DNA from 2 places in the Sedimentibacter sp. B4 genome. Region 2 is predicted to be linked to the other one. Evidence: riboswitches for the same ligand, from Rfam matches in the RefSeq annotation. Region 2 holds a riboswitch; the other holds the start of a gene.

Region 1 (16,871 bases), on a different contig from region 2:
GCTCTCTGTAAGATTAAAGCCGTTTCCGTCAACGGTGTATTCTTTTACGTTACCTGAAGGGTCAGTTACTTTCACTAATTTTCCTGCTGATGTATACTCGTAGTATGTTGTTGCTCCGTCAGGCAGTTTCTGTGAAAGGATTCGCCCTATTTCATCATAGGTGTAGTTTGTGGTGTTGCCTAAGGCATCTGTGGCGCTAGTACGGTTTCCTGCTTCATCATAATTATAAGTTGTGATGTTACCCAGGGCATCCGTTGATGAAATAAGGTTGTTGTTTTCATCATATTCAAAATATTTTATATTGCCGTTTCCGTCCGTTACGGAGCTTATGTTGCCGTTAGTATCGTATTTGTAGGTAGTTTGTGCTCCCTCGCCGTCAGTGTATCTTATGAGCTGGTTATTCACATTATAGCTGAATTTCTCCAGGCTTCCGTCAGGATATTTTATTTCACTTATGTTTCCTCTGTCATCGTGTTGGTATGTTGTTTTGTTCCCGTTTTTATCGGTTTCCGACACTCTCTGGTGAAGCTCGTTATATTCTATGAGTTTTGTTCCGTAACTGTCTGTTTCTTCTATGATTCTTCCCAGCTCGTCGTATATGATGTACAGCTCATAGCCATTGTCTCTCGTTACGGTATTTTTTCTTGCCAGAATGTCGTATGTGAAACATGCTGTTCCCTGTTCTTTCACATATTGAGTTATGACTCTTGCCTGGTCGTCATATGTGTTTTCAATGTACTTTGTTCCGTTGAAATCTGTTATGCTTGTCATGTATCCTTCGGGTGTGTATGCGTATATGAGGCTGTCTCCGTCAGGGTTCATGCTTTTTTCAAGGTTATCTCCGTCATAGGTGTATGTAATTGTCCTTCCCGTGCTATCTGTTACTGCTGAAATGTGATCACCGCTCCATGTAAATATGAATTCTCCTGCAGGGTTTGTTACTGTTGACAGCTTATCTCCGGTATATGTGAATGTATATGATTCGCCATTTAAGTTCTCTATTTTCTTGATGTTTCCGTCACTGTTAAAGCTGTAGGCTGTTCCGTCCTAAATAATTTCAGTTCTCTATAACAGTCATAAAAAAACCGTCCAGCTAAAGCTGGACGGTTTTATCACTTAGTCAACATATTCAATACTATAACTTAAATTGTTATTACATCATTCCCGGCATTCCGCCACCCATTGGAGGCATTGCTGGTTCATCTTTTTTTGGTTCGTCAGCTACAGCTGCTTCTGTTGTCAACAGCATTGAAGCTACGCTTGCTGCATTTTGAAGAGCTGATCTTGTAACTTTAGTTGGGTCAACTATACCAGCTTCAATCATGTTTACATATTTTTCGTTCAAAGCGTCAAAGCCGATTCCTTTAGCGCTGTTTTTGATTTTTTCAACAATTACGCTTCCTTCAAGGCCAGCATTTGCTGCAATTTGTCTAACCGGTTCTTCCAGGGCTTTTTCAATTATTTTTGCACCTGTTTTAGCGTCTCCTGTCAAGCCTGCTGCAACTTCAGAAACAACTTTAGTTGTAGCCAGAAGAGCAACGCCTCCTCCTGATACAAGGCCTTCTTCAACAGCTGCTCTTGTAGCATTCAAAGCATCTTCAATTCTCAATTTCTTGTCTTTCATTTCAGTTTCTGTTGCTGCACCTACATTGATAACTGCAACGCCGCCTGTTAATTTAGCAAGTCTTTCCTGAAGTTTTTCTCTGTCAAATTCAGAAGTTGATTCTTCATATTGAGATTTGATTTGTTTTGCTCTTTCAGCGATTTCTTCCTGTGAGCCTGCTCCGTGAACTATTATTGTGTTTTCCTTATCTATTTTAACTGTTGCTGCATTACCAAGCATGTCAATAGTTGTGTCTTTTAGTTCATATCCTAATTCTTCAGTTATTACCTGGCCGCCTGTAAGAATTGCAATGTCTCTTAACATTTCTTTTCTTCTGTCGCCAAATCCAGGTGCTTTTACTGCAACACAGTTAAATGTTCCTCTTAACTTGTTGAGTATTAGTGTTGTAAGTGCTTCACCTTCAATGTCTTCAGCTATGATTACAAGTGATCTGCCTGACTGAACTATTTGTTCCAATATAGGAAGAATTTCCTGTATGTTGGAGATTTTCTTGTCAGTTATAAGAATGTATGGATTATCCATAACTGCTTCCATTTTTTCTGTGTTTGTAACCATGTATGCTGATAAGTATCCTCTGTCGAACTGCATACCTTCAACTACTGTAAGGTCAGTTCCCATAGTCTTGGATTCTTCAACAGTGATAACGCCGTCTTTTCCAACTTTGTCCATAGCCTCAGAAATCAATTTTCCTATTTCTTCGTCTCCGGCTGAAATTGAAGCAATTTGAGCGATTTCTTCTGAAGTTTCAACTTTCTTTGTTGTGCTTTTAAGTTCAGCTACTGCTGCTTCCACTGCTGCCTGAATTCCTCTTTTAAGTATCATAGGGTTAGCGCCTGCTGCAACGTTCTTCAAACCTTCTCTTATAATAGCCTGAGCAAGAAGAGTTGCTGTAGTAGTACCATCACCTGCAACGTCATTTGTCTTTGTTGCAACTTCTTTTACCAGCTGAGCTCCCATGTTTTCAAACGGATCAGCAAGTTCGATTTCTCTTGCTATTGTAACACCGTCATTTGTAATAACAGGTGAACCGAATGATTTTTGAAGAACTACGTTTCTTCCTTTAGGTCCTAATGTTACTTTTACTGTATCTGCTAAAGCATTTACGCCTCTTTCCATTGAACGGCGTGCATCTTCGTCAAATTTTATTATTTTTGCCATTTTCCATACCTCTCCTTATATTATTCTATAACTGCTAAAACATCAGATAATTTGATTATTATCAATTCTTCTCCGTCAACTTTAACTTCAGTTCCCGCAAATTTGGAGAAAATTACTTTGTCTCCAACCTTTATTTCATCTTTTTTCTTTTCATCAGCTGTGATTCCTGCTCCTACAGCAAGAACTTCTGCTACTTGTGGTTTTTCTTTTGCAGTTCCTGGCAGCACGATGCCGCTTTTAGTTTTTTCTTCTGCTTCTACCATTTTAATTACTACTCTTTCGCCTAATGGTTTAACTGTCATAATTTGTTCCTCCTATTTTATTTAATGTAATTATTTATCCATTTGATTGTTAGCACTCAATGTCGTAGAGTGCTAACACTTACAATCTATATAATAACCAATTGTTGTTTCGTTATCAAGTGCCATTTAGCATAATTTTCGATTATTAAACTAATTTAAAGAGATTATTAACATTATTTCTTTAGATTGCTTTAATTTTCTTAATATTTCTCATTTTATGTTCATTTTGGATTTTGTTCACAATATTTAAATAAAATTTACAAAATAGTTGATGTTTTTTACCCTTGACTATAGTATAATTTGAATATATAGTATAACACATTTCAATTATTAATATTTAGGAGGAAATAAAATGTCTCTTGTAACATCAAAGGAAATGTTCAAAAAAGCTTATGAAGGCCATTATGCTGTTGGAGCCTTCAATGTAAATAATATGGAAATTATTCAGGGTATTGTGGATGCCGCTAAACAGGAAAATGCACCAGTGATTCTCCAGGTTTCCGCAGGAGCCAGGAAGTATGCAAATCCAATTTATTTAAGAAAGCTGGTTGAGGCAGCAATAGAAGACTCAGGAATAGACATTTGCCTTCACTTAGACCACGGCGAAGATTTTGAAATATGCAAGCAGTGTGTTGATGACGGATTTACATCTGTTATGATTGACGGTTCAAAATATTCTTTTGAAGAAAATATAGCATTGACTAAAAAAGTCGTTGAATATGCTCACAGCAAAGGTGTTGTTGTTGAAGCAGAACTTGGAAAGCTGGCAGGTGTTGAAGATGCTGTAAAGGTAAACGCAAAAGATGCCACATATACAGACCCTGACCAGGCAAGGGAATTTGTTGAGAGAACAGGTGTTGACTCTCTTGCTATTGCCATAGGCACAAGCCACGGAGCTTACAAGTTCAAGGGAGACCCAAGCCTTGACTTTGCAAGACTTGAAACTATTGAAAAACTTCTGCCGAACTTCCCGTTAGTTCTTCACGGTTCATCATCAGTTCCAAAAGAATTTGTTGATCTTTGCAACAAATTCGGCGGTGCGATTCCTGGAGCTGCAGGAGTGCCTGAAGAAATGCTGAGACGTGCTTCACAGATGGGAGTTTGCAAAATAAACATAGATACTGACTTAAGACTTGCCATGACAGCATGCATAAGACAAGTGCTTGTTGAAAATCCTGCAGAGTTTGACCCTAGAAAGTACTTAGGACCAGGAAGAGTTGCAATTAAAGACATGGTAGCTCACAAAATGAGAGACGTACTTGGCTGCAGCGGAAAAAGATAAGATATAGAACATAAAGAGAGTTGAGCCTGAGCTCAACTCTTGTTTTGTAAATTCAAGTATTATATTTCCTTGTCAATATCATTTCAAATATGGATTGTTCATGTATGTAGAAACGTAATTTTTATCTATGGTCACTACTGCAAAATATCTTTCATTTTCTTTCTTCACTGCCTTTTCAATAATTTTAACCAGCTCAGAAGGCTGCATATCGTAATCCACAGGAATCAGCACATCAAATATTAAATTTGTGTGAGTTTCTCCCTTAACAACCCTGAAATCGTGCATGGTGAGCTTTTCATCTATTGCTCTGATTATTTTACCCGTGCTGCACCTAAGTTTGTTAATTTCAGGATCATTTGTTATTATGGGGTCCAGATGTATTACAAGGTTGACGTCGCATTCCTTTGAAATGTCTCTTTCAATGTTGTCAATGAGGTCATGGGACTTGAGTATATCTTCCTTTGCATCAACTTCTGCATGCACTGTTGCAAAATACCTGTTGGGTCCGTAATTGTGAACCACCAGGTCATGTATGTTCAAAATTCCTTCATAAGACAATATTTTTTTCTCAAGCATGCTTATAAGCTCAACATCAGGCATTTCTCCAAGGAGAGGATCTAATATGTCCTTTAATATTCCTATCCCTGAATACAAAATGAACAAAGCAACTAAAATCCCCATGTATCCGTCTATTTCGAAGCCTGTAAACAATGATATCAGTGCAGATGCAAGAACTGCCGATGTGGCAAAGACGTCATTTCTTGAATCCATGGATGCTGCCTTTATTGTTGTTGAATTTATTTTTACTCCAACATTAAAATAAAATCTGCTGAGCCAAAGTTTCCCTGCTACTGAAATGAAAAGAACAATAATCATGGCAAGGGAATATATTGTTTTTTCAGGATTGAGAATTTTGTTGAAGGACGACTTTAAAAGTTCTATTCCAACTAATAGAATTACAATACCTAGTACAAGCCCCGTAAGATACTCTATTCTGGCGTGCCCGAAGGGGTGATCCTTGTCTGCTGGCTTGCCGGATATTTTAAATCCAATGAGGGATATTACATTTGAACCTGCATCTGACAGATTGTTCACGCCGTCTGCCATTACAGAGATGCTGTTGAAAATTGTTCCTACAGCAATTTTACTAAGGCTCAACAAAACATTGACGACAATTCCAACTATGCTGCTTACAGTTCCATACGTCTGCCTCACGCCTGAGTCCTTTACATTGTAATAATCCTTTATAAACTTTCTAATAATATAATCAGTCATTGTTTCTCCTTTACTGATATAGTTCCAGTTCCAAATACAAATTTTCTATTTTTTCTTTGAGTTTTACATATTCATCATATTTATTATTATATTCATTTAAATCCCATTCAGCAGAACTTGTGTTAAGTATTTTTTCAAGCTCTATGATTTTGTTTTCTGTGTCAAGAATATTGTTTTCAAGCTTCGCCAAATCCCTTTTTGCTTTTTCTGCAGCTCTTGTCTCTTCCTTTTTCTTCTGATAAACTTCCTTGTTTTTAGAAACTGTCTTTTCTTCCTTTACTTCAGCAGACTGCTTTAATTCTGCAATTCTTTGCTTTTCATTTTTGTAGCTTTCATAATCAAAATCATAAATTTTAAATTTTTTGTTTTCAATTTCTCCTATGCATGTTGCAATTTTATCCACAAAGTATCTGTCGTGGGACACAAAAAGTATTGTGCCTTCATAATTTATGAGGTTTTCCTCCAGCACTTCCCTTGATTCAATATCAAGGTGGTTTGTGGGTTCATCAAGGACAAGTGTGTTTACATTTTCATAAATGAGCATGCCTAACTTAAGCCTTGATTTTTCGCCACCTGATAATGTGCTTATATGCTTGTAGACATCTTCTCCTGCAAACATGATTTTAGCCAGCTCCTTGCGTGCTTCGCTTATGGAAATCCCATAATGATATGAAAAATAATCAACAATTGAAACATCTTCCCTGTCGAAAGAAACTTCCTGAGGAAGATATCCAATCTTAACATTTGAGCCTATTTTTACGCTTCCTGCATCGCTTTTTATTTCATCCAGTATTATTTTAAGCATGGTGGATTTTCCAGTTCCGTTTTCTCCCAAAATGCAGAGGCTGTCTTTGTAAAACAATGTGAAGCTCAAATCTTCAAATAATTTCTTCAAATCAAAAGATTTTTCTAGGTTTTCAACCTTTATTACTTCTCTGCCGGTTCTTGACACATTGTCTATGTGAAAATCTGCAGTTTTTTTGTCAACTATAGGTTTGTTTATTTTTTCTATTTTTTCAAGCCTTTTTTCAAGTTCCTTCGCTCTTTTGTACATTTTGTCGGAATCACGCATTTCTCCCCATATGCGGTATCTTTGAATCTGATCTTCCATTTTCTTAATCTTTTTCTGCTGGCTTTCATATTCCTTCATTGCCTGCAAAAAACGCAGTTCTTTTTCAGCCACATACTTTGAATAGTTCCCGTTGTAAATCTGTACACCGTCTGGTTCAAGCTCTATTATTTTGTTTACAACCCTGTCAAGAAAATATCTGTCATGGGAAACTATTACAATGGTTCCCTGATACAAATTCAAATATTCTTCAAGCCACTCAACGCTTTTTATATCCAGATGGTTTGATGGTTCATCAAGAAGAAGCAGTTCCGGCTCTTCAAGAAGAATTTTACCGAGAATTACCCTTGTTTTTTCTCCACCGCTCAGCAAATTAAACTTTCTGTTTTGAAGTTCTTCCGATATTTCAAGACCCTTAAGTATTTTGCTCAATTTTTCTTTCACGCTGTATCCGCCGGCTATTTCATAGCAATCATGGAGATTGCCGTATTTTTTTATGGCTGTTTCAAGCTCTTCACCTTTAAGAATATCAAATGTCTTTTCAATTTCTTCCATTTGAGTTTTTATTTCTTCTGTATTTTTAAAGGCTTCTTTCAAAACATCCAACACTGTGTTATCATCATCATAATTTGGTATTTGTTCAAGGTATCCTATGGTTAATCCTTTTCTTTTGTTGACCTGGCCTTCCTGGAAACTTTCTTTGCCTGCCATTATCTTCATCAACGTTGTTTTTCCTGTACCATTTCGGCCTATTAAGGCAATTTTGTCCTTTGTCTTTACATCAAATGTTACATTTTCAAATATTTTATCCACACCATACATTTTTGATAAATTGCTTATTCCTAATTCAATCATTATATTCCCTCTATTTTTTAATCATATGTTAACTTTTTCACTTATGTCCGAAAAATTGGGTTAGAACATACAAAAATACCCGTGGAACATACTACCGTCCCACAGGTATAACCTGCTGCCATTGGCCCAGCCCCATGAACAATGTCCATCGCCTGCTCAGTTTGTACTGTATTTGCGTAAAATTACGTTGCAGTGCAAAAAGATTTATTTAAATAATAATACTATATGTAAAAAAAATTGTCAAGAAAATGAAAAAAAGCCTCCGAAGAGGCCTTAAACGCTTTAGTTTTTCTTGCCGCCAGAATTTCCGTTATTGCTGTTTCCATTTCCGTGATTGCCATTTGCTTTGCTTTCAGTTTCAACTTCAACGGATTTTTCCGTGTCTTTATCTTTATTTTTTGCTTCTTTCTCGTAATTCTTTGTAGCATCCATTATTTCTTTTACAGGTTTGTCAAGCCATTCTTCCTTGTCAAAATCTTCAGGATTTCCTGAAGCTTCTGCAAGTTTGTCAACAAGGTTCATCTTTCCTGGTGTAACACCTTTTTCCTTTGCTTCATCAACTTTCTGCTGGCTGACTTTTACAACCTCGACTTCAACGCCTGTTTCATCTCCGTCTTCTATATCTTCATCTTCATTTTTATCCGATGCATTCTTTTCTTCCTTGACTTTGTCTTTGTTTTCAGACTTATCTTTGTTTTTATCTTGAGAATCGTCCAAAGCTACGCTGTTTTTATCCTCTGGTTTTTTAGAATCATCAGACTTTTCAATTTCTTCAAAGTCATTGTTTTCAGCCTCCAAAGCTTCCGTTGCTCCCTTTGAAACTTCTATAGAATCTTTTTCCTTATTCTTGCCCACTTCTTCATTAACAGCTGTTTTTAAAGCAACTGCCAGGTTATTGGTTTTTTCTTCGCTCTTGCTTGAAGCAGCAACTACTACTCCGCCATCTTCGCCTTCAGTAATGTATCCCTGATTTTTAAGCTCTGTTAAAACATTTCTTACAGCATCTTTTATTTCTTTATTTTTTAATCCGTCAATATTTATTTCTTTAATCATTTCCTCTGCATCACCATTTACAGCCTTAACCTCTAATACACGGTCAAAACGGTTTATAGAAAATTCAAAAGAAGGATTGACATCAAGACTTACATAGGAGTACGGAGTCATGTACGCCCATGCCGGAGTGACAAACAAAAGCATTGCAGCAGCTGCTGTTAAAGCCCACTTAGCATAACTGTTGTTTGACATTGATATTTCTTGTCCAATTTTATAATTCCTGTTTTTTACCTGCGATATGCGGCCATCTTCAGACAGAACGGCTGCATTGCTGCCTTTGATTTCTACAATTACTGCTTTCATTTTTCTAACTCCTCGCGAATATATCGCATATAACTTGCAAGATATGGAAAATCCCCCGACATAATTTCCACTGCAGCTACTATATATTTTCGATGACGTTCCAACAATTTACGGGGTACTTTTGTATTTTTTTCAATTAAATTCAACGGCAACTGCCTTTTTACTTTCATTTCGCTTATCAATATGGGATTTTTTAACATATATGCCACAACTTTGCCGCAAGCCCTCTTGGTCTTGTCGGCTTTTGGCGAACATTCAGCCAAATCCATGAAGGAAAATCCATAGGCTGAAAAAATTTCATTGACCAGATATATCTCAAGCTTTGCTGAATTTTCGTCCGTAGCTGCCACCTTTTGGGCTATTTCAGCCTGCATTGAATAATCTTCCTCTTCATCCGTCTCAGAACCGAACATAGACGGATTTACCGAAATTTCTGGAGCATATCTCGACTTGCTCCGGATGAAGTCAATAATGCGCCTTCTTATTACAAGTTCTGCGAAGTTTAAAAAACTGCCTTTCTCAGCAGAATAATTTTTTACAGCTTCTGTAAAAGCTGCCAATGCAATGGACCATTCATCATCACTTCTTGAGACATAGATACGGGCTGCCGAAGATGCACACTTCAATATGAAATTCTCGTATTGCTTAATTAATTTGTTCATGGAATCTTCGTTTGTTTTGGCGCTTACTGCCAATTCATCTAACTCGCTCACTTTTCTCACCTCAAAGTTACAATTACGCATTATTATATCATCTAATCCTTTTTATTACAACGAGATATTGTCATATTTTAAAACTAGAGGAGTAGTGGTATTGTGTTTAATATAAAAAATCCTGATTTAATCAGGATTTAGACTATTGACAAATCACGACGCTGTCATCAGGATTTATTTTTTAAACAAATACCAGATTTTGCTGTCAACTTCATATTTAAGTTCAAAAATATCTTTTCCGTTGTGGAGGCAAACAAAGACTATTCTTGTGTTTCCAACAATACTTTCTTCGTATGTCTTCATTATTTTTTCAATTTTCACGACCTTGTCTTCAAGCCTGAATTTCACAGGTTCTATTTTGCCGTCGGTGTTGAAAATGACCATTACTTTTATGGGTTCATTTAAAATTTTCATATTATCACCTTTACAAGATACTTCCCATACCAGGATATTCGTCGTCGGGGTATCCTCCCAAAATCGGACTTAAGTCACTGTTGGCAAATACTCCTCTGATCACAGCTTCATCCCCATACTTAACCCTTATTTTATCCACAGCCTTATCAAGAATTTCATTTTTTATGCTCAGTTCATCCTGAAAAATATTTGTTTGTTTTATATGAGAAAACTCAAGGTCTGAAACAGAAACACCAAGCTGCCTTATAGGCCTTCTGTCCCAAAGTTCGTCAAACAGGCTGCATATGTTCTGATAAATGTCCCTTGTGCAGTCAGTGAAATACATGAGTTTCCTTTGCTTTGCTTCGTATCCGAAATCCTTGTCTTTTATGCTCACGCTCACAACCCTGCAGTTCATGTTTGCTTCCCTTAATCTTAAGGCCGTCATTTCCGTGAGACTTAAGAGTATGGCATGTGCAGTTTCACGGTTGTCTACATTGAATTTTAAGGTGCTGGAGTTCCCTACGCTTTTAATTGGAGATTTTTCTTTGAAAACAGAATCATCCCTTCCCCAGGCATAGTTGTAAATCATTCTTCCGTGAGATTTAAGCATTGTTGATATGAAATTGTAATCAGAAGCAGCAAGATCTCCTATTGTGTAAATTCCCCATCTGTTAAGCTTAGGCTTTGTTCTTCTCCCAACCATGAACAAATCTTCAACAGGGAGAACCCAAAGCTTTTCTTTTATTTCATCAGGAAAAATTGTGTGGCATTTATCAGGTTTTTCAAGGTCTCCTGCCTGCTTGGCAAGCAGCTTGTTCTCCGATACTCCTATATTGACAGTGTATCCGAACTTTTCCTTTACTCCGTCCTTTATTTTATAAGCAAGCTCTGCTGCTTCTTCTCTTTTTAAATCTGTAAATTTCAGGAAGCATTCGTCTATGCTAAACACCTGCACATCGGGAGTAAATTTCATTAAATATTCTCTAAGTGCCTTGCTGGCCCTCACGTATACTCTGTAATTAGGCGGTACAACCAATAAATTTGGACACAGCTGCCTTGCTTCCATCAGAGACATTCCTGTCTGTATTTTGAATTTTTTGGCCGGAGTTGATTTAGCCAGAACAATTCCATGGCGGTTTTGTTCATTCCCCCCAATGACCGAAGGAACCGTGCGAATATCCCTGTCTATTCCCATTTGCTGTTCATAGGCTGCAGTCCAGCTTAAAAAAGCTGAATTGACGTCTATATGCATTATAATCTGCCCCACATTTCCACCTCCTTAATCTTTTCAAAAGCTGTAGTTTCCAAACATTTATTTTTTACCGAACGTTTGTTCTATTATTATATCACAGTTTTTTAATTTTAAAAGAGTTTTTTTATTACAAAAAAACAAACAGATTTGATAGCTCAAATCTGTTTGTTCCTTAATTCTTCATTCTTAATTCTTAATTATTTGACGTTTTTGTCGTGAATTATTTTCAGTCCTTTAAACAAAAGCTGCGGGTCATAAAGGTCTATAACATCTGTTTCATCAGACATAACACGTCCAAGCCCCCCCGTAGCAATAACCTTCATGTTTGCAGTGTTCAATTCTTCTTTTATTTTTTTTACAATGTATTCAACCTGGCCTATATATCCGTAAACAAGACCTGCCTGAATGCTTGTAATTGTGTTTCTTGCAAGAATTGACTTTGGTTTTTTTATTTCAACACTTGGAAGCTGCGCTGTTTTTTGCCAAAGGGCGTCTGCTGAAATCTGAATTCCTGGTGATGTTATTCCGTATTTGAATTCTCCGCTTTCGCTTAAAACATCATATGTTGTTGCAGTGCCGAAATCAATTACAATCAGAGGCTCTCCACCATATAAATGGTATGCGGCAACCAGTCCTACGATTCTGTCTGCACCCACTTCACGAGGATTGTCATTTGCAATTGTTATTCCTGTTTTTATTCCCGGGCCCACTATTATAGGCTCAATGTTGAAATATTTTTTCAATGCATTTTGAAAAGAATGCATTACATTTGGAACTACAGATGAAACAATTGCACTTTTAATGTCTTCTTGCTTAATATTGTTGTAATTCAGCAAATTTAATATGAAAATACCGTATTCGTCGGATGTCTTTTCACTTCTAGTGACCATCCTCCAGCTTCCTGCAATATTGTCTCCTTCGTAAACTCCGATGACAATATTTGTATTCCCGATGTCAACCACCAAAACCATGGCAATCCTCCTATTTTTTTATCCTTTTATAGACATTTACCACTGCTGTCGTGCCTATTCCTGCCGCTGTGCATTCCAAAAGGGAACTTGTTGTGACAAGGAAAATGGCAAAGGCCGCAAAAGTAGTGCCTATTCCAAATTCTGTGCTCAATCTTACAATTTCTTCGTTGTAAATAAAATAAAGCATGAGAATAACAAGGGCTGTGTTTGTCAAAGCTCCTGACGCTCCTGCAATAAACAAAGAAATTGTTTTTGATTTTATAAGTTTTTCAAATATAACATAAACAAAATACGGCACTACCCCTACAAATATCCTCGGTAATATTGAAACCAACGGATTTATAAAAAGATAGTCCAGAGGTGATGCAGGAGCCAAAAGAGCCCTTAAAAGAGTAACCCCTCCTGCAAGAAAACCCATAATGGCGCCGTCCTTAGGTCCCTGCACAATGCTTGTTACCATTGTGGGCAGGAAAATAAAAAGTGCCATTGAAGCAGATGTTGTGGGTATTGCAGTCATAGCAACAAACACAACAGTGAGTGCCAGCATAACTCCCATAAAGGTGAGTTTGCCTGTTTGTAAATTTCTATTCATAATTTCCTCCTGTTCTCGTTCTGCAATGCAGATACAAGACAAATTTCAATTGATTATAACACATTATTTTGTATATGCAAATATATTAAGATTTTGTAAAATAAAAACACCGTTACCGGTGCCAATATCTGAATGTCTTATTAGTCTTTTCTTAAATCATCGATTGATTTTGTTGTTACCTGGCTTCTGTCCAAATTTAAAAGCGCTATTGCCTTTTCTAAATCTTCATCATTTGAAACTTCTATCTCAAGATATGGTTTTGAATATGTCGCCTCATCCCATGTGTCTATTTCAAAATATATGTCTTCAAAAAAGTATGACCTGCGATGCTTGTAACCTGGTCTTTTTTGTTTATATCCCAGTATTTCAAGAATTTTAGCCGTGCTTTCCCAGTCTGAAACCTCAGTTTCTGTTTCTTCGTTTACCCTTAAGGAGTCCCTGTTGATGCTTTTCTTGAAAGTCATGACACTTTTTACCTTGCCGTTTAAATTGTTCTTGGTTATTCTGATTCTTAAATAACCATTGTGTCTTTTCTTTAATATGCTGTCATCAGTATCAAATCTATAGTTCACCTGATCTTCATCTTTAACCAGGAGTGCTCCTATTTCTATAAGTTTTTTTTCTATTTCGTCTTTATCAATATTAAGGACTTTGACTTCCTTTTCTCTCATTATATTGAATCCTCCTGCATATTTTTAATATTATATCATAAATTGTATAGTTGCACATTAAAAACTTTACAAATTCATTAAAAATGATATAATCGATGTAAATTAATAGGAGTGATATTTATCTTGGAAATAATTTCAGCAAAGCTTTTAAAAATAATAAAATTATCCGCTCAAATAATACTGGAAAACGGCGGTGAAACATACAGGGCTGAAGAAACAATAAAATTCATATGCAAAGCATATGACATCAAAGAAATAGAAGCAATTGCAACACCAACAGGGTTCTATATAACTATTTCAAGCGACGGAAACGAAAATAGCACAGTTGTCAAAAGAATAAGAAAAAGAACAATAAATCTTCAAAAAATAGCCGACGTGAACAATGTGTCAAGGCAAATTGCCCTGCATGCCATCAATCTGGATGAGGCCCTTGAGGAACTTGAAAAAATAGAAAATGATAAACCTCATGAATACAAATATACTCAATTATACGGAGGAATTTCATCAGCATTTTTTGTTGTACTATTTGGGGGAGGAATTTTTGAATTTGTAGTGGCTCTTTTTACAGGAATATTGATTACGCAAATTACAAAGCATTTTGTAAATCTTCATTCATATCAGTTTTTCTCAAGCATAGTGTCGGGTACAATTATTGCAGCTATTGCAATCATAGCAACATCGGCTGCCAAAACAGGCAACTACAACCAAATTATAGTCGGCAGCATCATGCCCCTTTTGCCTGGTCTTTCAATGACAAATGCCATACGTGACACCATAAGGGGAGATTTGATTTCCGGCATGGCTAGAGGTGCAGAAGCTCTCCTGGTTGCAGCTTCATTGGCAGCAGGAGCAGGTGTGTTCATATATTTTGCTTATTCCTTAGGCATATTATAGGGTGGAGGTATTATGATAGTTAAGTATTTTTTAGAAATGATATTTTGTTTTTTAGCCGCCTATTTTTATGCCATGATTATGAATGCTCCTAAAAAAACATTGATATATTCTTCAGTTGTGGCGTCTTTAGGTTACATGGTGTACAATTATTGTGTTAATCAAGGGAGTCCAAGGCTTGGATTCTTCCTTGGAACAACAGTTATTGCTTTTTTCGGTGAAATTTTTGCCCGCAAATTTAAAATGCCTGCAACTATTTTTATATTTCCGGCACTTATTCCAATAGTACCAGGATTTGGACTTTATCAGACTATATTCGCATTGGTTGAGGACAATATATTTCAAGCCTTGAAAACCGGCGTCAACACATTTTTGAACATTGGAGCCATGGCCGTTGCAATGGCAATGGTAAGCTTGATTGCCCTTAAGATGGGAACAAGAAAAACAGAATGATTTTAAAATTTATGTTTTAAATTTTGATATTTTGGGTATACATTAAATGTTGAATAATTCAAAAATATTAGGAGGTATTATATGTGTAACAAAGGAAGGTTTTATGTTTGCAAGACTTGCGGTAATTTAGTAGGATTGATTAATGAAGGCGGCGGAAAATTGGTATGTTGCGGAAAAGAAATGGAAGAACTGGTTCCAAACACTGTTGATGCAGCTACTGAAAAGCATGTTCCTGTAATAGAAGTTGAAGGAAACAAAGTAACAGTTAAAGTTGGTAGTGTAACTCATCCAATGCTTCCTGAACATTTCATTCAATGGATTTACTTGGTTACAAAGCAAGGCGCTCAGAGAAAATGTCTGTCTCCTGGAGAAGAACCAGTTGCAGTATTTGCACTTGCTGAAGGCGATGAAGTTGAAGCTGCTTATGAGTTCTGTAATCTGCACGGACTTTGGAAAAAAGAAGCTTAGTCAAGGCAATTAAGAATTAAGAGTGAATAATTAAGAATTAATGGAAGGATTTGTGCGTGCACAAATCCTTTTTTAGTTAAAAATGTAGGGGAGGGCTACTGCCCTCCCGCGCGGGCGGACACGAGGTCCGCCCCTACAGGTTGATAATTCAAGGTTTTTGTAAAAAAAATAGAGAACGGCTCGCCGTTCTCTTCATTTAATTCTTAACTCTTAACTCTTCATTCTTAATTATATTTATTCTTCATTCTTAATTAACTGAGTTTTGCTCCGTCCGGAATGTCTTCAAGTGTGGAAATCAAAGTGAGTTTCTTTCCTTTTTGAGCTGCAAGTATCATGCCGTTTGAATCGACTCCCCTTAACTTAACGGGTTTTAAATTGTAAACCATTACAATTTTCTTTCCTACAAGATCCTGAGGTTCATAATACTTGGCAATTCCAGAAACCACCTGTCTGACTTCATCACCCAGCTTCAATTGAAGTATCAGAAGCTTGTCGGCATCGGGGTGTTTTTCTGCTTTTACTATTTCAGCAACTCTCAAATCAATTTTTGCAAAGTCATCTATTGAAATGAGACCATCATCTTCTGCAGTTTCTTCCTTTGTTTCTTTCGATTCTTCTTTTTTTGTTTCAGAAGGTGTTTGGGACGGTGCTTCAGAGGCCTTTTTAGCTTCGTTAATTTTGTTTATTTCCTCCATTTTCTTCACAGCATCTATTCTTGCAAACAATATTTCAGGTGTTCCAACCTTTTGTCCAGAAACCATTCCGTTAAATTGTGCAAGAGAATCCCAGTCAGTCTTGTCAGTGTTTATCTGCTTGTAAATTTTTTGTGCTGTTTCAGGCAAAAATGGCTCCAGCAATACTGCTGCTATTCTTATAGATTCAAGCAGGTTGTATAAAACAGTTCCAAGTCTTGCTTTCTTGCTTTCATCCTTGCCGAGAACCCATGGCTGAGTTTCATCAACATACTTGTTGCTTCTTCTAAGAAGAGTAAAAATTTCATCTATTGCATCAGAAACCCTCAGCTCATCCATTTTCTTTTCTACTTTTAATGGTGTTTCAAGGGCTAAACTTATAAGTTCATCATCAATAGGTTCATGCTCAACAGGTGCCATTATTTCGCCGTCAAAATACTTGTTTGTCATTGTAACTGTTCTGTTTACAAGATTTCCAAGTATGTTTGCCAGGTCTGAATTTATTCTTTCTATTACAAGTTCATATGTCAGTGTTCCGTCGCTTGCAAAAGGCATTTCATGCAGCACAAAATATCTTATTGCATCAACTCCAAACAAATCAACCAAGTCATCGGCATAAATAACATTTCCTTTTGACTTGCTCATTTTTCCTTCACCAACCATGAGCCATGGGTGGCCGAAAACTTGTTTTGGAAGCTCTTCCCCAAGTGCCATCAAAAGTATAGGCCAATAAATTGTGTGGAATCTCAATATATCTTTGCCTATTAAATGAACATCTGCAGGCCAGTATTTTTTGTAAAGTTCGCTGTGGTTTCCTTCAGGGTCGTAACCTATGAATGTGATGTAGTTGC
Region 2 (16,871 bases):
CTAATACGTTTCATTTTTTTACAACCTCCTAAAATAAATTTGTAATAGCAAAAAATTCTAAAACAGTTTATTAATTAAATCACCATTTTTTATTTCTTAAGTAATAGATGCTATACTAAATTGTATGCATGACTAAAAAATAACATGTCCTTTCACATCAAATATAATTAGTTGTCTTTTATGTTGGATATATTTAATAAAAAGACCACTATGCAATAAAAGCAAAGTGGTTCAATTAATGTTCAATAATTATTCATTATTTTTATTTATAAAATAAATCTCATACAATAACATAAACGCTGCAACAACAAGTACTGTTGCTAGAATTTTATTATATTTATAAGTGTTATATACACCACCTTCTCCTACAGATGGTAGTGGCAGCGGATCAACCGGAAGACCATACTTAGCAGCAAGACTTTTTATATTTAATATATGTATTGCAGGTTTACTGTCTTTTAAGAAAAGCTGAATGAGACCCGTAGAATCATCCTTATTTGGCAGTTCAGTAATTATACCTCCATCAACATAAACCATCACATTGCTATCTCCAAATGAAGCATCATTGCCGCCAACATTTACAAAACATTTTACATCATTGACACTGTTATATATATCATACCTTGCATTGATATTATGTATCAAATCATCATCATATAAAAGCTTATAGCTATAATTCCTAAGCCTTTTCACAATTTTATCCCTTATTTCAGGATTCATTTCTTGGCCAATATCATACATCCCTCCAATAGAGAAGTATTCACTGCGGTTAGTTATTAAACCTTCGTTGTACAAATAATTCTCCATATCAAGATATGTTAATTCAGGATCATTAGCTCCGTGAGTAGATGACCCGATTGATGATATAATAATAGGTTCTAAGTTCATTTTTTCAATTGCACACATGACAGCAATATTAAGAGCCGGAAATGATCCTGAAAAGTTTACAGCAATCGTGTCTTTGGGCTGCAATCTAAGTTCATTAAACATATGGACTATAACTGCTGACATATTTGGATTTGTTGATGTTCTTTTTGCTTCAAGATTACCAAGTGTAGTTGTTATTTCAGAAAAATCCTGTCCAATCATACCTGTATGGTTAATATCTGTAGACTTATCAATGTTTATATTCTTTTTAATTTTTAGTTGTTTTATTTTTTCAAAGCATTGTGCTGTAAGTCTTGAAGCTTCTAATTTTATTTCATAATCTTCGGAATACGCAGTAACCTTGCTATTTTCCAAAATTAAAAATCCAGATAATAGAATTATAAACAAAGCAATGAGCAAACAGCATTTTTTATTCATAATTATCTCCATTCGGTCTTTTATCTACATTAACAATATTTGTACTATTGCAATTATTAGAACCACTATAGATAGACTCCCAAGTGTTTTTATGATACCCTGGCGTTCCATAACTCTTCCGAGAATTCCAGGCACTACATATCCTATAGTAATTGACAGGTTATAAAACATATATGTATTGCCAAAGTATATATATGTAAATATTATTTTTATTATTATGCCAGTGATTATGTACATAGCAAACTTTCTTCTGCCATAAAGTATGGTATATCTTGACAAAAATTTAATAAAAAACACACATGAAATAGAAGTAAGTACTGTTGCAGCTATTTTAACAGGATCATAAATATGCAGCACAAAGTAAAACGGTATTATTATTCCTCCGGGTATTATGTTTGTGACATCAGAAAATATAATACTTACAATCAATGAAACAATAATCAGCTCATTCATTTGTTATCCTCTTCCAGATAATTTATTAGTTCATATGCGCTGCCTTTTATATTTCCTATTCCCACAATCATTTTTGAATCTTTAATATTAATTATATTCTGCCAGTCAGGAAGTTCCGTTACATTCAAAAAACCTTCTTTTCTGAGATGTCTTATTGCAAAGCTTCTATTTTCACCTATTATAATAATTCTCTTATAGCACAGACTATTAAAAAAATATCTTGAAAACAAAAGAAGTCTGTCTGGCCTGTCCAACCTGTTATTATATATGAAAGTAATGTCTTCTGTGTTTGTATATTTCTTAAGTATATTTATTGTAGACTGCGGGTCATTTACTGAGAACAAATTCAGAAATTTTATATTGCCTGATAAATCATATAACTTATGTGCTCCGAAGTCTTCTTTATAATACTGAATATTTTCCAAGAAATTTTCCCTGTTAATACCAAATATCTTTCCAATTTCATATGCTACTGCAAAGTTTTCATTTTCTATAAATTCATCCGTCCTGCAAAGAATTGCTACAGAGTTGTTTTTACTGCATATATTGCTGAAATACTCAAAATAATTCTCATCACATGTAAACAGCATTCCATTTTCAGGAACAGTATTGGAAAGACTTTCTGCTATTTTGTCCAGGCTTTCTCCCATATCAAAAATATGGTCATAACGAACGTTTGTAATAACATTCAGATTTCCTTTAACTATTTCTTTCTGAGAAATTTTTTGCAGCTCAGGATTTACTGCCATGCATTCAATAATAAGTATTTCAGCATTTTCCGAATAAGCCAGCTTTATTATTTTAAGCTGTTCTTTTATATTAGCCGTACCTTTTCTTCTTATAAGATGCTCCTTGCCATTTGTATCTATAAAAATAGGTGTGCTTCCTGTAGTCTTGGTAAAAACTCTGAATCCTGCACCCCTAAGATTAGCATCAATAAGTCTGCATACGCTGGTTTTACCTCTTATACCATTAACATGTATGATAAATTTGAATGTGGACAGATACTTATTATTTGCTTTTTTTTCATAGATCAGATAAATTATATAAGTTATTGATAAAAATATGGCTATTTGTAACATGGTTGTCCTCCATTCATTGATATAATTATAGTATCATTTTAAAATATTATTCCATAAAAAAAGCGCATGCGCGCTTTTTTTGTATATTGCTATTATCATGTTTATGCTGTATCATAATAAAGGATTTTTCAGGCATTAATCTTAGGAGAACAACAGTGAATAAATATAAAAACCTTATTTATAATACATTCATATTTGGTATCAGCACCTTTAGTTCAAAAATATTAGTTTTTTTGCTGTTGCCATTATATACAAGAGTACTTTCAAATACTGATTATGGAGTTGTGGATCTTATTGTTCAAACATCAAATTTGCTAATTCCGATTGTATCTCTGGGAATAGCAAATGGTGTAATAAGATTTGGACTAGATAAAAGCAATAACTCATCTGACGTTTTTTCAACAGGTTTATTTACCATTTTGGGAGGTTTCTTAATATTCTTATTGTTAGAACCTTTACTGTCCAAAATAAAATATGTATCAGATTATACTGCACTTATATATATTTTTGTATTAATGTCATCTCTTCGCACATTATGTTCACAATTTATAAGAGCAAGAAAACTAGTGAGGCTGTATGCCTTTGAAGGTGTTTTAAGCACAATAACAACTATTTCTTTTAACATTTTGTACCTTGTAGTATTAAAGCTCGGCATTAACGGGTATGTTCTGGCGATTATTTCATCTGATTTTTTATCAGTTGTCTTTTTATTTTATACTGCAAAGTTGTATAAATTTATAAAGTTTAAACAAAAGAAAAAATCTACACCAATAAACATGCTTAAATACTCAATACCGCTGATTCCATCAACTATTTTTTGGTGGGTTACAAATGTATCTGATAGATTTATTGTAGCTTACATGCTTGGTGCTGAAGCAAATGGACTTTATGCAATCTCTTACAAAATTCCTACAGTTGTAACATTATTGTCCAGCATTTTTTCAGAAGCATGGCAGTTATCAGCAGTTTCAGAAAAGGATGCGCAATATCGCGAAAAGTTCTTTACAAATGTTTTTAAATCATATTCATCCCTGATTTTTATTTCTGCATCTGTCTTGATTTTATCAGTAAAAGCCATTACAAAAATATTGGTTTCTGATGCTTTTTACGCTTCCTGGAGCTATGTACCGTTTTTAGTTATGGCAACTTCTTATTCATGCTTGGCTACATTTTTAGGCAGCATATATTTTGTAGAAAAGAAAAGCAACTTATCACTTATAACAACATTTATTGGTGCCTTGGTCAACATTATGCTAAACTTAATTCTTATACCGAAATTTGGTGTAAATGGTGCTGGTTTTGCAACATTTTTAAGCTATGCTGCCGTGTTTGTGCTAAGAGCTCTCAACACCAGAAAATTCATAAAAATAAACTGCAGCAATAAAAAACTGTTATTTAATACGTTTATACTGTTGATACAAAGCATTATTATGATTTTTGAAGCACCTCATTGGATATTGATTGAAATATTTTTATTTGTTTTAATCTTTGCTGTTAACTTAAAAGACATTTTAATGAACATTAAAAAATTAATTATATAGAAAAATTATGCAAGGATAAAACTTGACCTAGCTTGTAAATATATCCTGTGAAAAATTGATGCCATTAAAAAAACGACTTAAAATTGAGCACCGCCTGATGAAGGAAAATATAATCAGATGAAGCGGTTCAATGATAAGTCTCTTTTGCGTTACTATTAAAATTATATTTGTGATTAAGTGTCTTAAACAACTACATTTAGCCGTTTATGCTAAGAATATAGTTGTATTTAGTTGCATGTTTCATTTCATCTGTCAGTATTCTAAATACTATATCTCTAAAAAATCTGCTAGGTAGCCCCTCTCTTATGATGCGGTATTTTTCCATGGCTGAAAGCTCCCCAAAAATTGAACTTTTTATACCCTCCATGTATGACTGCGGTTCCATGAATCCTTCGTTATTGGTACTGTTGATTTCTTCATTAGTATAATACCTGTAAATTTCCCTATACCATTGCCTGTGCAACCTTTCATCATCTCTGATTGAAGTAATTATATCTTTTTCTTCCTGAGTAGGAGCAGCTTCAATTAAATAATTATATTTAAGTTCATCTTCTCTCTCTCCCTGCACTGCTTCCCTCATTAAATTAAGTGCAGTATTCAGGGCCGGCATGGTAAAATCCATTCCATATGAGGAACATTGCATATATTGGTCTGAATAAGGTACATTATTATAATTATACATATTATCACCTCGGATTATTGTCATCATAATAACATATGTTTAAATATTTAGTTAGTGTATGTACACACTTTAATTTTAATTGTGCATAAAATTCTTATTAATGTAGTTTTCTTAATTATCATTGAATGTTTAATTAAATTAGGAAACATGCACATATTTATTTCCTGATAATATTATTAGTGGGGGGTGTTAATATGCAATCATGCGAATTTGCTGCTACTGTTACTGCAATTGCATGTTTTATTTCTAACAGTTGCTCTAAAGATGAACTTCCTTTGGTTGCTGCTTTTTTACTCAGTTGGGAGACACTTTAACAACTATGATTACATATGAAGATTTAAACAATAAAAATGTGGAAAACTAATTCCACATTTTTATTATATTAAATATATTGACTGACTCTAAGACTATAATTTATTAAAAAGTATTGAACTTAATATTAACTGTTAGCTCTATTACCAATTCTTATTTTTATAAATTTTGCAATTTCATACCATAAAACTGATATTGCTGCAATTCCTACAGCTGTGATAAATTGCCTCAAAGATAAAGGCGCGAGACTTAAAATGCTGTTAAGAGGTGAATACAGCATAATCAGGAGTCCCATAAACGTACATACTACAGCTGCCCACATTACCTTGTCCTTGACAAGATACTTCATAGTTATAAATACATAATCATAATTTGAACTGTTCACTTGAACTAAAAACAAATTTGCAATCATTATTGTGCTAAGTCCCATGGCTCTTGCCAATGGCGCATTTTCTGGACTTTGCCTGAGAAGTTCAAAATAGGTAATAAACGAAGCTGCAAAAATAGCCAGTCCTTGGATAATGCTTTTAGTCAATATTTCGGCAGTAAGAATTTTTTCTTTTGGATTTCTGGGTCTTCGTTTCATTATATTGCTTTCAGCAGGCTGGCGTTCCAAAACAATTGAACAGGTCGGGTCAATAATTAGCTCTAAAAGTACCACATGCACCGGCAACAATAATAAACTTGCAGGGCTGATGTTTAAAAATGGTGCAAGCAGCGAAGCAAATGCAATTGGAATGTGAATTGAAAACACATATCCTATTGCTTTTTTGATATTATCGTAAATTCTCCTTCCATCTTCAATAGTATTAACTATGGTCGAGAAATTATCATCCATCAAAATCAAATCTGCAGCTTCCCTTGCAACCTCAGAACCGCGCTTGCCCATTGCAATTCCAATATCCGCATATTTGAGAGCAGGAGCATCGTTAACACCATCACCTGTCATGGCAACAATCTTATCATTTTCCTTAAATGCTTTTACTATACGCATTTTATGTTCCGGCAACACTCTTGAAAAAATGTTTGCATCCTTGACTCGCTCTACAAGCTCATTATCACTCATGTTGCTTAATTCTTCACCTGTGATGATTTTGTCGCTGTTAACCATTCCTATTTGCCTTGCAATAGAACTTGCCGTGATCCCATTGTCTCCTGTAATCATGACAACTCTAACGCCTGCTTCAAGGCACTTCTTAATGTCTTCTTTAACTGATTCTCTTGGAGGATCTGCAAGCCCAATCAAACCTAAGAAGTTTAAATTACAGCCAGTAATATCCTCAGGAATATGTGATTCACTCTCTGGATTCATTAAGCCAACGGCTATTACCCGCAATCCTTCTTTCGACATCTCAGTTATTTTCTTCTCTATTTTCTGAACCTGTTCACATGACAAACTGCATATTGTCAATACACTTTCTGGCGAACCTTTTACTGCAATAACAATCTCACCCTCATGTCGCCATACATGCCCCATCATCTTATTTTCATTTGAAAAGGCATATTCAGTAATGAGTTCACCGCCAAACAGATGGTCTTGAAAAATGCCAAGCTTTCTGCAATGTGCAAGCATTGCTTTTTCCATCGGATCATAAGCTTCTACTTCACAGCCAAGCCCCATAACTTCACACAGATTATCAGTATCGCCGTTTATAGCCCAGGTATCTTTAACTGCCATCATGTTCATAGTAATTGTTCCAGTCTTATCAACACACAAAACTGATACAGCGCCCAGTGTCTCAACAGAAGATAGTCTATGAACAAGGGATTGTTTTTTTGCAAGTCTCCATGCACCCATAGAAAGAAAAACCGTCAAAATCACAGGAAATTCTTCAGGTATCATGGCCATAGCTAAAGTTATGCCTGATAAAATACTTTCAATAATTCTATCTGAAAAAACATGGTCAGGAATGTTGAAAAAAGTGATTGCAGTAACAAGCAAAAACAAGATGCCTGCAATTATTGCACATGTCTTTACAATTATGCCTGTTTGTTTTTCCAATGGAGTAGGTCTGTCCGGAGCAGCTGCTACATCAGAACCGATTTTTCCATACTCTGTTGCAGCACCAATTTTTTCAACTTTAATTGTTGCACTTCCCTGAGTAACCAATGTTCCAGCATAGCAGTAATCTTTACGCCAGTAATCATCATTGCTTTTGTCCGCTTTTTCTGTAGTTACCTTCCATACACCTGCGGATTCTCCCGTAAGAGAGGATTCATCAACACAAAGGTCGCTTGCTTTAATAATTTCCCCATCCGCTGGTATTTTAACTCCTTCACTGATCATCAGCAAATCATTAGGAACTAAATTCTCACTTAAGATTGTCTGTTCTATACCGTCTCTAATTACTGTTGCATGAGGGGCCGACAAATCCTTGAGAGCATTTAATGTTTTGTCTGTTTTCCATTCCTGTATTATTTCTATGCTGATTATTCCTACAACAAAAATCAGCATAATCATCCCATCACGAGGTTCTCCTAAAATAAAGTAAATAATTGATGCAACAATTAACAATAAAAACATTGGTTCTGCAATAATGTGTAATACCTTGCTGATAAAGCTTTGTTTTTCTTCAGTTGCAAGTACATTTTTACCAAACTGTTCCTGCAGCTTCTTGGCTTCTTCACTTGTCAAGCCTTGTAGTGTTGAGTTTTTTTGATCTGTCATAATAAGTTACCTCCATAATTGCTTGTTAGCATAGTTAAGATAGCTCAATGGCATTGCAAATCCAAATTTCTATGTTTCAAATAAGTATAAAAAAACACCCATGAAACATTTTACTGTCCCACAGATGTTTAAAATTCTATCTGTTGCTGTTTCCAGCCCGACCCCACAAACCCTTTAGGGTTTATCGTCTGTTCAGTTTGTACCGTAGATTTATATGCAGTGCAAAGAGATATTTGTATAATAATATATGCAGCAAATTAAGTCAAGTTACGCTTATGAACTCGTACACTTTTCTTACACTGATATGTTTAATTTATTTAATTCCAGCGAGCCATTTAATCTCTGCACTTATGCAGATATTTCTAATTGACAAAAATAAATGCACGGCACAAGATACCATGCATTTAAATTTTATTAAACATTATAAACCACTGATTGCTAAAGAAGATTTGATACCAATCCTTTTATCTCTTCAATAAACTTCTTGCCTTTTTTACCATCGTGATAATCAGTTGGAACGTCCATATAACTTATCTTGATATTCTCGTCATTTAACATGTTTATGAGCTCTTCCATTAATATTCCCTTATCTCCATTGATGCTGCATGTGGGACTTTCATTAATGCCTATGACTCCTAAAACTTCGTAACCATTATTTATGTATTCCTTTATAATATTTACTGTATCAACTGCAATGCTTTTATTAATGTTTCTGAAATCTTCAGTATTGTATTGCGCTTTTGTCATAGGTTCTCTTTTTAATCCTAAAAATCTGTATTCAGGACATGGAAGCTGATGGATTCCTATATCATTTTTAATTAATTCCATCACTATGTCTTTATACGCACCTTTGGCTCTTGCCAAGGGATATACAACTGTATTCTGATTTAATATGCAATGAGAAACCAGTATAACACGTTTGCTTCTTTCCATTTAATTGTTTCCTTGGGTATATTTTGCAGGTAATTTGCTTATTAATAAAGAAACAAATATGCAGCTTGTAATTTTATCAACAATATTGCTTGTTATTCTAGGTATGAATGCTGCAGTAAAAATAGATTGTCCGGATTGAACCAGCCATGTAAAAAACACGTCGTTGACGTCTCCAGTAATACCTCCATACACATATGTGGCGATTGGAGTGCCTATGAGAGGAGCAACCACAGACAAAATTAGCCCTGTAAAAATAGATGTTTTAAAATTAAATTTCCATTTTCTTGCTATTAATCCCACTATAATACCTACTGCAATATTAACCAATGCAAATGGAATATCTTTCGGATTTGTCAATATACCCTGAATTACGTTGGTTAATCCTCCAACTACTGCTCCGTACCAAGGTCCGAATAATACAGCCGAGAAAATTGTTCCCACTGTATCAAGAAACAACAATGGTATGTTCAATAATCCTATTACAGTTCCTAATACAATATTGATTGCAATTGCTAATGCTGAAAAAACCAGTTTAAAATTTGAATTATTTCTGTTCATGACTCTCTCCTTGTTTGTTAAATTTCTTGCATATTCAGATTATCATGACAGCTCATTTCAAGTCAATTTCATGTTTTTCATATATTAACTGTCAATTATAAAAATATATTATAACAAGTGACATTTAAGGTTAATATATGAAAAATCGTCTGTTTTCTCATAAAATTAGTGCTTTAAAAACTACAAAAACCGTTGATTACTCAACGGTCGTAATATAGTATTTCAACAATTGTTTATTGTATGCCTTTAGACCCGGGTGTTTTCCTGGATGTATCGCAGCAAAGAACGAAAAGCTTATTGCCGTGGAATTCAAATTGCTTAACTACATCAAGCCCCAGCTTCCTTGAATGAGCTTGAAATGACCTTTGATTATTTTGATCTACATAAGTTACTAAAATTGGGTACCTGTCTTTCATCAAGTGCCTTGAACATTCAAACAAATTAGGCAATACCTCAGTTCCTCTGTAATCTTTATCAATACAGGCAGGTCCATACTGATATGAATTGTCTATTGACAGCACTCTGTCCTTATACTTAATATTAGGTAAGTCATCAATCATGGGATAGAATACTGGCCATGTTTTCAAAAACTGCCAAGATACAGCCCCTGCAAAGCCAATCACTTTGTCCCCATCGCAAGCAACAGCCAGACTTTTTTCTTCATCTATTAATCTCTTCAGCTTATTCTCTGAAAAAAAGGTTCCAATGAATCCATCAGTTTTATCCTCTTCACTGATTGAATTTTTGTGATATTTTTTCTCCAGCATTATGATACCGGGAATATCTTTTAACTCAGCTCTATGATAATTCATTTTCTCCTCCTGAAAATTTTATAATTGCTTATAATACTTCCATTAGCTTATTCAATCTGAAATCTCCAGACTGCTCGACCATCTTCTACAGTGAGTGAAACCGTGCAGTTTATATTCTTCATTAAAAGCCCAAGCCAAAAGTGGCTGGCACAAATTCCTATATCAACATCTGGGTGTTCCCATTTTATGTGTTTGTAACCGACTGGCATATATATGGAAATTGTTTTTTGGTCAGACGAAATTAAGAAACGCCAGTGTTGGGTGTTAGCGGCTGACGGAGCCTTCCGTGCAAGTTCTAAAGCATATAAAATCTCCGGTGAAAGTTCATCTTCTTTTATGTCACCATCCAGGAAATTTTCTATGGGTTTTCGTTTATAGCTTATTAGATTTTCTTGTATTCTGTCAAATAACCTGACACCGTCTTGTTTTCCGTATCCAAGAGGAGTTATGCAGATTGTTCTTTCGCCTTCAACTTCATCTTTACCATATCCCCATTTCGGATTCTGAAAATTTTTATATTGGCCTAAGTGAGGCATAACACTTTCCAATTCAGCCAAAGCGTAATGTCCATACCAGCATGTTGAAATCCCGATGCTCGTAGCGTATAAAATTACAACTTCACCAACAAATCCTGCTGCAGAAATTGAGTAAACATCAGTTTTAGACATAAATGCCAGATTGTCAGGAGGTGCGTTATAAACAGTATAAAGCTTCTTGTCATATTTTGCTTTAAATTTTTTTACTTTTACATTGTGCTCAAAGGGCATATTCATATCACTGATAAAACTATTAATCATGTTCATCTTTTCAGTCTCTACATTTATATTATGAAAACTTCTCGTAGACCTTCGTGTGTTTATAGCACTTTCCCAATCAATGCTTCTCATAATTTAATCACCCCTTGAATAATTTTCAAAACAACTTCTCTCAAGCATTCCATTCATTAAGGTAAAGTTTTATTGACCTTATCATTTCCTTAAAAAATGGTGCATCCATTTTTCTTTTGTAAAACCTCTTAGCAAAATCATTATCCTTTAATTCTTCCTTTGAAAACATGCTATTGATGAATTCTTCTGTTATTGTTGGATACAATTCATCAAACACTATACATGATTTATCAAATCTATCTCTTATTTGCGGCTTTGTGTCATAGTTTCCCATTACTACTAAAGCTATGGGCATTGTGTACTTGGGAAGATTAAAAAGCTCCTTGTGATATTCATAATTTTCAATAATATCCCCTATGTAGCAGGTTCCTATACTTAGACTTTCAGCAGCAATAACAGCATTTTGAGCAGCGATCATTGCATCCTCTACTCCAAGCATGAAATCACTTATGCATGGTCCTTTATAATCCGGAAAATCATCAATAATATTTCTTTGTTCATATAATCTATGCCATTTGTGGCTGTCCGCAACGAACAAAAGTGCTAAGTCCGCATCGGCTATAAATGGCTGGTCATCACAGCTTTTTGCAAGCTTTGACAATGTTTCTTTTGAACTGATTTTAATAATACTGTAGGCCATCATATTTCCTGCAGTTGCTCCCTGCATAGCAGCTTCTAGAATATGCTTAATTTGTTCATCTGTTATTTTTTCTTTATTGAACTTTCTGATTGAAGTGTGAGATTTTAATAGTTTTATAACTTCGTTCATTTTCCCTCCGAAATTTTATATGCCAATTGTTAATAATTATTGAATATTTTTATGTGTCTTTTCTTTCTACAGCAGCAACTGCTTCAATTTCAACCAATTGGTTTTCATATCCTAATACAGTAACACCTGATAAAGTGCTTGGCACATCATGTTCACCAAATTCATCACTTATTACATTCCACACTTTAACTAAGTCTGATCTGTCTTGGGATGCTACTAATATTCTTGTATATGCGACATCTGTTATTGATGCACCACATTCTTTTAATGCTTCTTTTAAATTATCAACACACAATTTAGCCTGTCCTTCAAAATCATTTATTAAACTGACTTTACTATCCTTATTGATTGGACACGACCCGGCTAAAAATAACAGTTCCATTCCGACTGGTACTTTGCTGGCATAAGCATAGCTTACTTTCGCCAGATTTTCTGATCTTATGAGAGATATCCTATTTGACATTTAATTATCCTTTCTTATATCTAACCACATGATGCTCATATTATCCTGCTTTTCTATTTCCTTAAAACCATTTTCCTTATACATATTCAATGTACCCCTGTACAGTTTCTCAGGTTCATTTTTATTCTCAATTGGAAGAGCAATTACAGCTTCATATCCCTGAACCTTGAAATCCTCAATTGCCTGCTTAAGTAATTGTCTCGCAACACCTTGCCCTCTGTACTCAGGATGAATAACAAAGCAAATAACACAGCCTGTTTTTTTGACCTTGATTAATGCCTCTAAATCATCTTTCAACCTCAAATATTCATTTACATTGTTTGCATTGCACCACCCGATGCATTTGTCATCATCAAATGCCAGGTACCCATTCATGTTACCTGATTTTATGTTCTCTATTGCTTCTTGACGATTTATTGCACCTGATCTTTGCTGCCATTCATCCCTGGAGCAGTTTGTATGATAATACCTGCAAAAACAAGTTGCCCAATGTGGTGCATGTCCAAAATCAAGGTTTCCAAGGTAATCTGCAAATGTTATTGCTAATTCAGGACTTAATTTTATTATTTCATATTTCATGTTCTCCTCCTAAAAGTGTAAAATTTTTAAAACTTATCTATCTAACAATATTATTAACTATGTAAATTATTATGCTACATAATTTTGCAATCGTTTTAATCGTTATGAAATTATATCCCTTTATATTTCTCCTGCATTAACAACATTATAACTATTTGTTCAGTATTAATCAACATATACAAACATGACTTGCTAATAAAAATCCTTGAGTCTGAACCCAAGGATTACTTATTTATTTATTCAATACATTTTTAAATGATTCTATTGATTGCGCTCCAACTATAGCATATTTATCGTTTATTATAAATGTTGGAGTGCTGTTTACTTCATAATGTGTTGCTGATTTTTTTGCTTCTGCCAATTTGTTTTCATAAGAACCATCATCCAGCTTTTTCACCATTTCATCTTTATTCAAGCCAATACTTTCTGCTATTGATTTAATCAATTCAACATCACCGATATTTTTTCCCTGAGTAAAATACGTATAAAACAATTTATCATGAAACTCATGGAATTTACCTTTTTCTTTAGCATATTCACTTGCAAGCAGAGCCAAATGGGTATTTGAAATCAAATCAACTCCGCTAAATTTAATACCATACTTATTGCTCATATTATTTAAGTTTTTAAACATATCTTCCACTGACATTCCCGGGAAAAGATCTGAAACTTTGTCACCTTCTTTAGAAATCTCAGGATGCAGCTCATATGGTATCCATTCATCTTCTATCTCAAATTCTTTTTTTAATTCATCGACAATACCTTTGCCTATATAACAGAATGGTCACGCATAATCTGAAAAAATTAATATTTTGTTTATCATATTAGCTCCTTTACATTAAAGTTCTTTTCTTTGTTATACCCATTATTGAAGTAAAATAAACTCAGAACTTTGCAGAACTTAATATCCACTTTTCTTTTATATTGTAAGCAATAATAATCACTTATCACTGAATTACCGAAAGTTTGATGGATTGTATCCTAAAAATTCATCATATACATCTAATCTTCTGTCTTTTTTTGTTGAATTGTACTTAGTTGTTCCATGGGCTCTTACTTTAGCAAAATTGCAATCTCCATATATAATTTGTTCTGTATCGTCTGCCGGTCCTGCAATTGGAATGCCCGCTGTTCTTACAATTAAACTTCTGCCTGGAAATACCATTTCTCTTTCTATTCCAACCCTGTCTGCAGCAGCTATGTATATTCCGTTGGAATGTGCAGCTGCCATTGCAAGTACAGGTCCGAAGTTTTTCATATTATCAGGCAGACTATCAATGGTAACCCAGTTTGTAGGAACACAAATTATATCTGCACCCTGTGCTGCAAGAATTCTGTATGTTTCAGGAAACCACATGTCATAACAAATTATAATTCCAATTTTGCCAATTGGCGTATGAAATACAGGGAGTCCCAGGTTTCCAGGTTCAAACCACAAAAATTCGTCTTCCCACAAATGAAGCTTTCTATATTTTCCAATTAAACCCTCGGGTCCAATCAATACTGCAGTGTTGTATAAATCAGAACCATCAATTTCTGTAATTCCTGACACTATGTAGACATTTCTGTCACGGGCTATCTTGCTCCATGCTTTAACGCTTTCACTGTCATTGATGTTCTCTGCTAAGTCAATTGCTTCTTGTCTGTTATCAAAATTGTATCCTGAATTGGCCATTTCAGGCATAACTATAAGCTTGGCCCCATTATCTGCAGCTTCATTTATCATTCCTATGGATTTATTGATATTTTCTGCAATATCGCTAATTTTAACATCCATCTGCAAACATGCAACCTTAACGTCCAGCTTCTTTTTTTTAATTTCCACTTCTTCCTCCTGTTTATATAAATTATGTATTATTTTAGTGAAGGACCTTAAGAAAAAGGCCCTGTCCCTATATCCATTATCCATCTAAAGCATCAATTAAGCAAAGATTTTTTGACAAACGTCTATTCATTTGTTGAATATTTCACAAAATAATATCTTGTGCTTTTCTTATCTTTATTATATCATAAAAGTAACTATATGTAAATAAATGGAAACACGCACTACTATAAAAGCAAAGGAAGTGTTAAGTATGAAAACAGATGAATTGGTACAAAGACTGATCGACAGCTATGGCAACTGGGTTTCTGACGGAAAACGTTCACAACAATCAATGGGCTCCATGACAAAGAATCTATACCCATATGATTCTTTATTCCGTCCCATTCGTGTAAATCATCTGGTTATCAAGAACCGCATCGTCATGGCTCCTATGGGCAACATCGACATGTGCGAGGAAACAGGACGTCCCAACGACAAGATGCTCCAGTATTTCTTCGCTAGAGCAAAGGGCGGCACCGGTCTTCTGACCACCGGACTCATACCAATTTCTCACGGTATTGACAACTCTATCACAGAAATGGGCAAACTGTCTTACTTCCCCAGAATAGACCGCAGCCGCACAGTACAAGCTGGCTGGCGCGATCTGGCGCAGGGCTGCCACGCTTTCGGCTCCAGAATTTTTATACAGCTAACACCAGGGCTTGGTCGTGTGGGTAATCCACAATGCCTGGTCAATGAATTAAAATTCCCGGTTTCAGCATCGTGGAATCCTAATTTCTATATTTCTCAGATTCCCTGCGCCAGGATTTCCGACGGGAAACTGAAGAAGATTGTCAAAAACACAGGACAGGCAGCGGCAGATGCCAAGGCCTGCGGCTTAGACGGTGTCTATCTCCACGGTCATGAGGGTTACCTGCTTGAGCAAATGACCAATCCTGCCTTTAACCGCAGAAAAATGGGACGTTATGCCAACTGGAAACAGTTCGGCATTGACCTTATTACAGAAATCCGCAATAGAACAGGCCCAGCATACCCTATTATGTACCGCATAGACTTAAGTCTTGGTTTGAATGAAACCTATGGTTCAACCATGGAAAAGGAAAGTGCTTTAAAAAAATTCACCAACGGCCGCTCCATTGAGGATACGCTTGAGTACATGGAAAATTTAGTCAGAGCCGGCGTTGACATGTTCGACGTTGACCTGGGATGCTACGATAACTGGTGGCTGCCCCATCCCCCTGCAGGCATGCCCGCAGGCTGCTTCCTGGAGATAAGCAAGTACGCCAAGGATTATTTCAATAATAAGGGCATCAAGTCTAATGCAGGTGTAGAGGTTCCCATTGTGGCTGTAGGAAAGCTTGGCTATCCTGACCTTGCAGAACAAGCACTTCGGGACAACATGTGCGACATGGTGATGCTGGGACGCCCACTTCTGGCAGATCCTGAATGGCCTAACAAAGTGTATGCCGGTAAAGTTGAAGAAATCTGTCCCTGCATAGGGTGTCAGGAAGGATGTATCAACGAATTCGTGGATGGCGGCCATCCCCAGTGCGCTGTCAATCCCAGAACCGGATTTGAGGATGTGCATCCAGCAATTCCCACAGATGCAAAACTAAAAAAACACATTGCAGTTATTGGCGCAGGGCCTGCCGGCTGCAACTTTGCCTTACAAGCTGCTGCACGGGGCCATAAGGTTGACTTGTATGAAAAATCCGGCAGCATTGGCGGCAAGATGATTCCCGGCTCAACACCTAAGGGAAAATTTGACTTTAACAACTACCGAATGTATGTGGAAGCAACAATGAATAAATCAGCCGAAGAAGGCATGATCGATATTTTTCTTAATACAGAATGTGATCTGGATACCCTGAAGAAGAAAAGCTATGATACAATTGTGACCGCCATCGGCACCAAAGCAGCTGCACTTAATCTCCCAGGCTACGAAAATATGAAGACTGCACAGGCAACAGAACTGCTGGAGAATCCTGAGCTGCTGGGAGAT

The links. A riboswitch is a leader RNA that binds a small molecule or an ion and turns the genes downstream of it on or off. The one in region 2 is predicted to bind nickel and cobalt.
Region 1: another riboswitch for nickel and cobalt. It lies ahead of abc-f (ribosomal protection-like ABC-F family protein); the one in region 2 lies ahead of BN358_RS09855 (cation-translocating P-type ATPase).

What each region holds. Positions count from the first base shown of each region.
Region 1 is NZ_CANG01000937.1:74,842-91,712, forward strand. Features, by position in the region: gene BN358_RS25720 (peptidoglycan-binding protein) at 1-771, opposite strand, end outside; gene groL (chaperonin GroEL) at 1,154-2,782, opposite strand; gene groES (co-chaperone GroES) at 2,803-3,084, opposite strand; gene fba (class II fructose-1,6-bisphosphate aldolase) at 3,437-4,366, shown strand; gene BN358_RS17130 (cation diffusion facilitator family transporter) at 4,445-5,641, opposite strand; gene abc-f (ribosomal protection-like ABC-F family protein) at 5,652-7,565, opposite strand; NiCo riboswitch at 7,658-7,735, opposite strand; gene BN358_RS17140 (hypothetical protein) at 7,848-8,921, opposite strand; gene sigI (RNA polymerase sigma-I factor) at 8,918-9,634, opposite strand; gene BN358_RS17150 (hypothetical protein) at 9,809-10,048, opposite strand; gene BN358_RS17155 (DNA polymerase IV) at 10,059-11,297, opposite strand; gene BN358_RS17160 (type III pantothenate kinase) at 11,480-12,253, opposite strand; gene BN358_RS17165 (ECF transporter S component) at 12,264-12,845, opposite strand; gene BN358_RS17170 (class IV adenylate cyclase) at 12,986-13,516, opposite strand; gene BN358_RS17175 (threonine/serine exporter ThrE family protein) at 13,640-14,410, shown strand; gene BN358_RS17180 (threonine/serine exporter family protein) at 14,423-14,860, shown strand; gene BN358_RS17185 (desulfoferrodoxin) at 14,942-15,328, shown strand; gene metG (methionine--tRNA ligase) at 15,580-16,871, opposite strand, start outside.
Region 2 is NZ_CANG01000046.1:120,872-137,742, forward strand. Features, by position in the region: gene BN358_RS09825 (dipeptidase) at 1-14, opposite strand, end outside; gene pgsW (poly-gamma-glutamate system protein) at 250-1,305, opposite strand; gene pgsC (poly-gamma-glutamate biosynthesis protein PgsC) at 1,330-1,758, opposite strand; gene pgsB (poly-gamma-glutamate synthase PgsB) at 1,755-2,840, opposite strand; gene BN358_RS09845 (lipopolysaccharide biosynthesis protein) at 2,996-4,381, shown strand; gene BN358_RS09850 (ferritin-like domain-containing protein) at 4,578-4,991, opposite strand; gene BN358_RS28470 (hypothetical protein) at 5,362-5,427, shown strand; gene BN358_RS09855 (cation-translocating P-type ATPase) at 5,503-8,043, opposite strand; NiCo riboswitch at 8,155-8,249, opposite strand; gene BN358_RS09860 (CD3072 family TudS-related putative desulfidase) at 8,482-8,976, opposite strand; gene BN358_RS09865 (CD3073 family putative ECF transporter S component) at 8,977-9,534, opposite strand; gene BN358_RS09870 (hypothetical protein) at 9,768-10,346, opposite strand; gene BN358_RS09875 (nitroreductase family protein) at 10,394-11,233, opposite strand; gene BN358_RS09880 (nitroreductase family protein) at 11,274-12,002, opposite strand; gene BN358_RS09885 (RidA family protein) at 12,052-12,465, opposite strand; gene BN358_RS09890 (GNAT family N-acetyltransferase) at 12,466-13,044, opposite strand; gene BN358_RS09895 (DsbA family protein) at 13,277-13,816, opposite strand; gene BN358_RS09900 (nitrilase family protein) at 14,000-14,869, opposite strand; partial or broken gene BN358_RS09905 (FAD-dependent oxidoreductase) at 15,120-16,871, shown strand, end outside.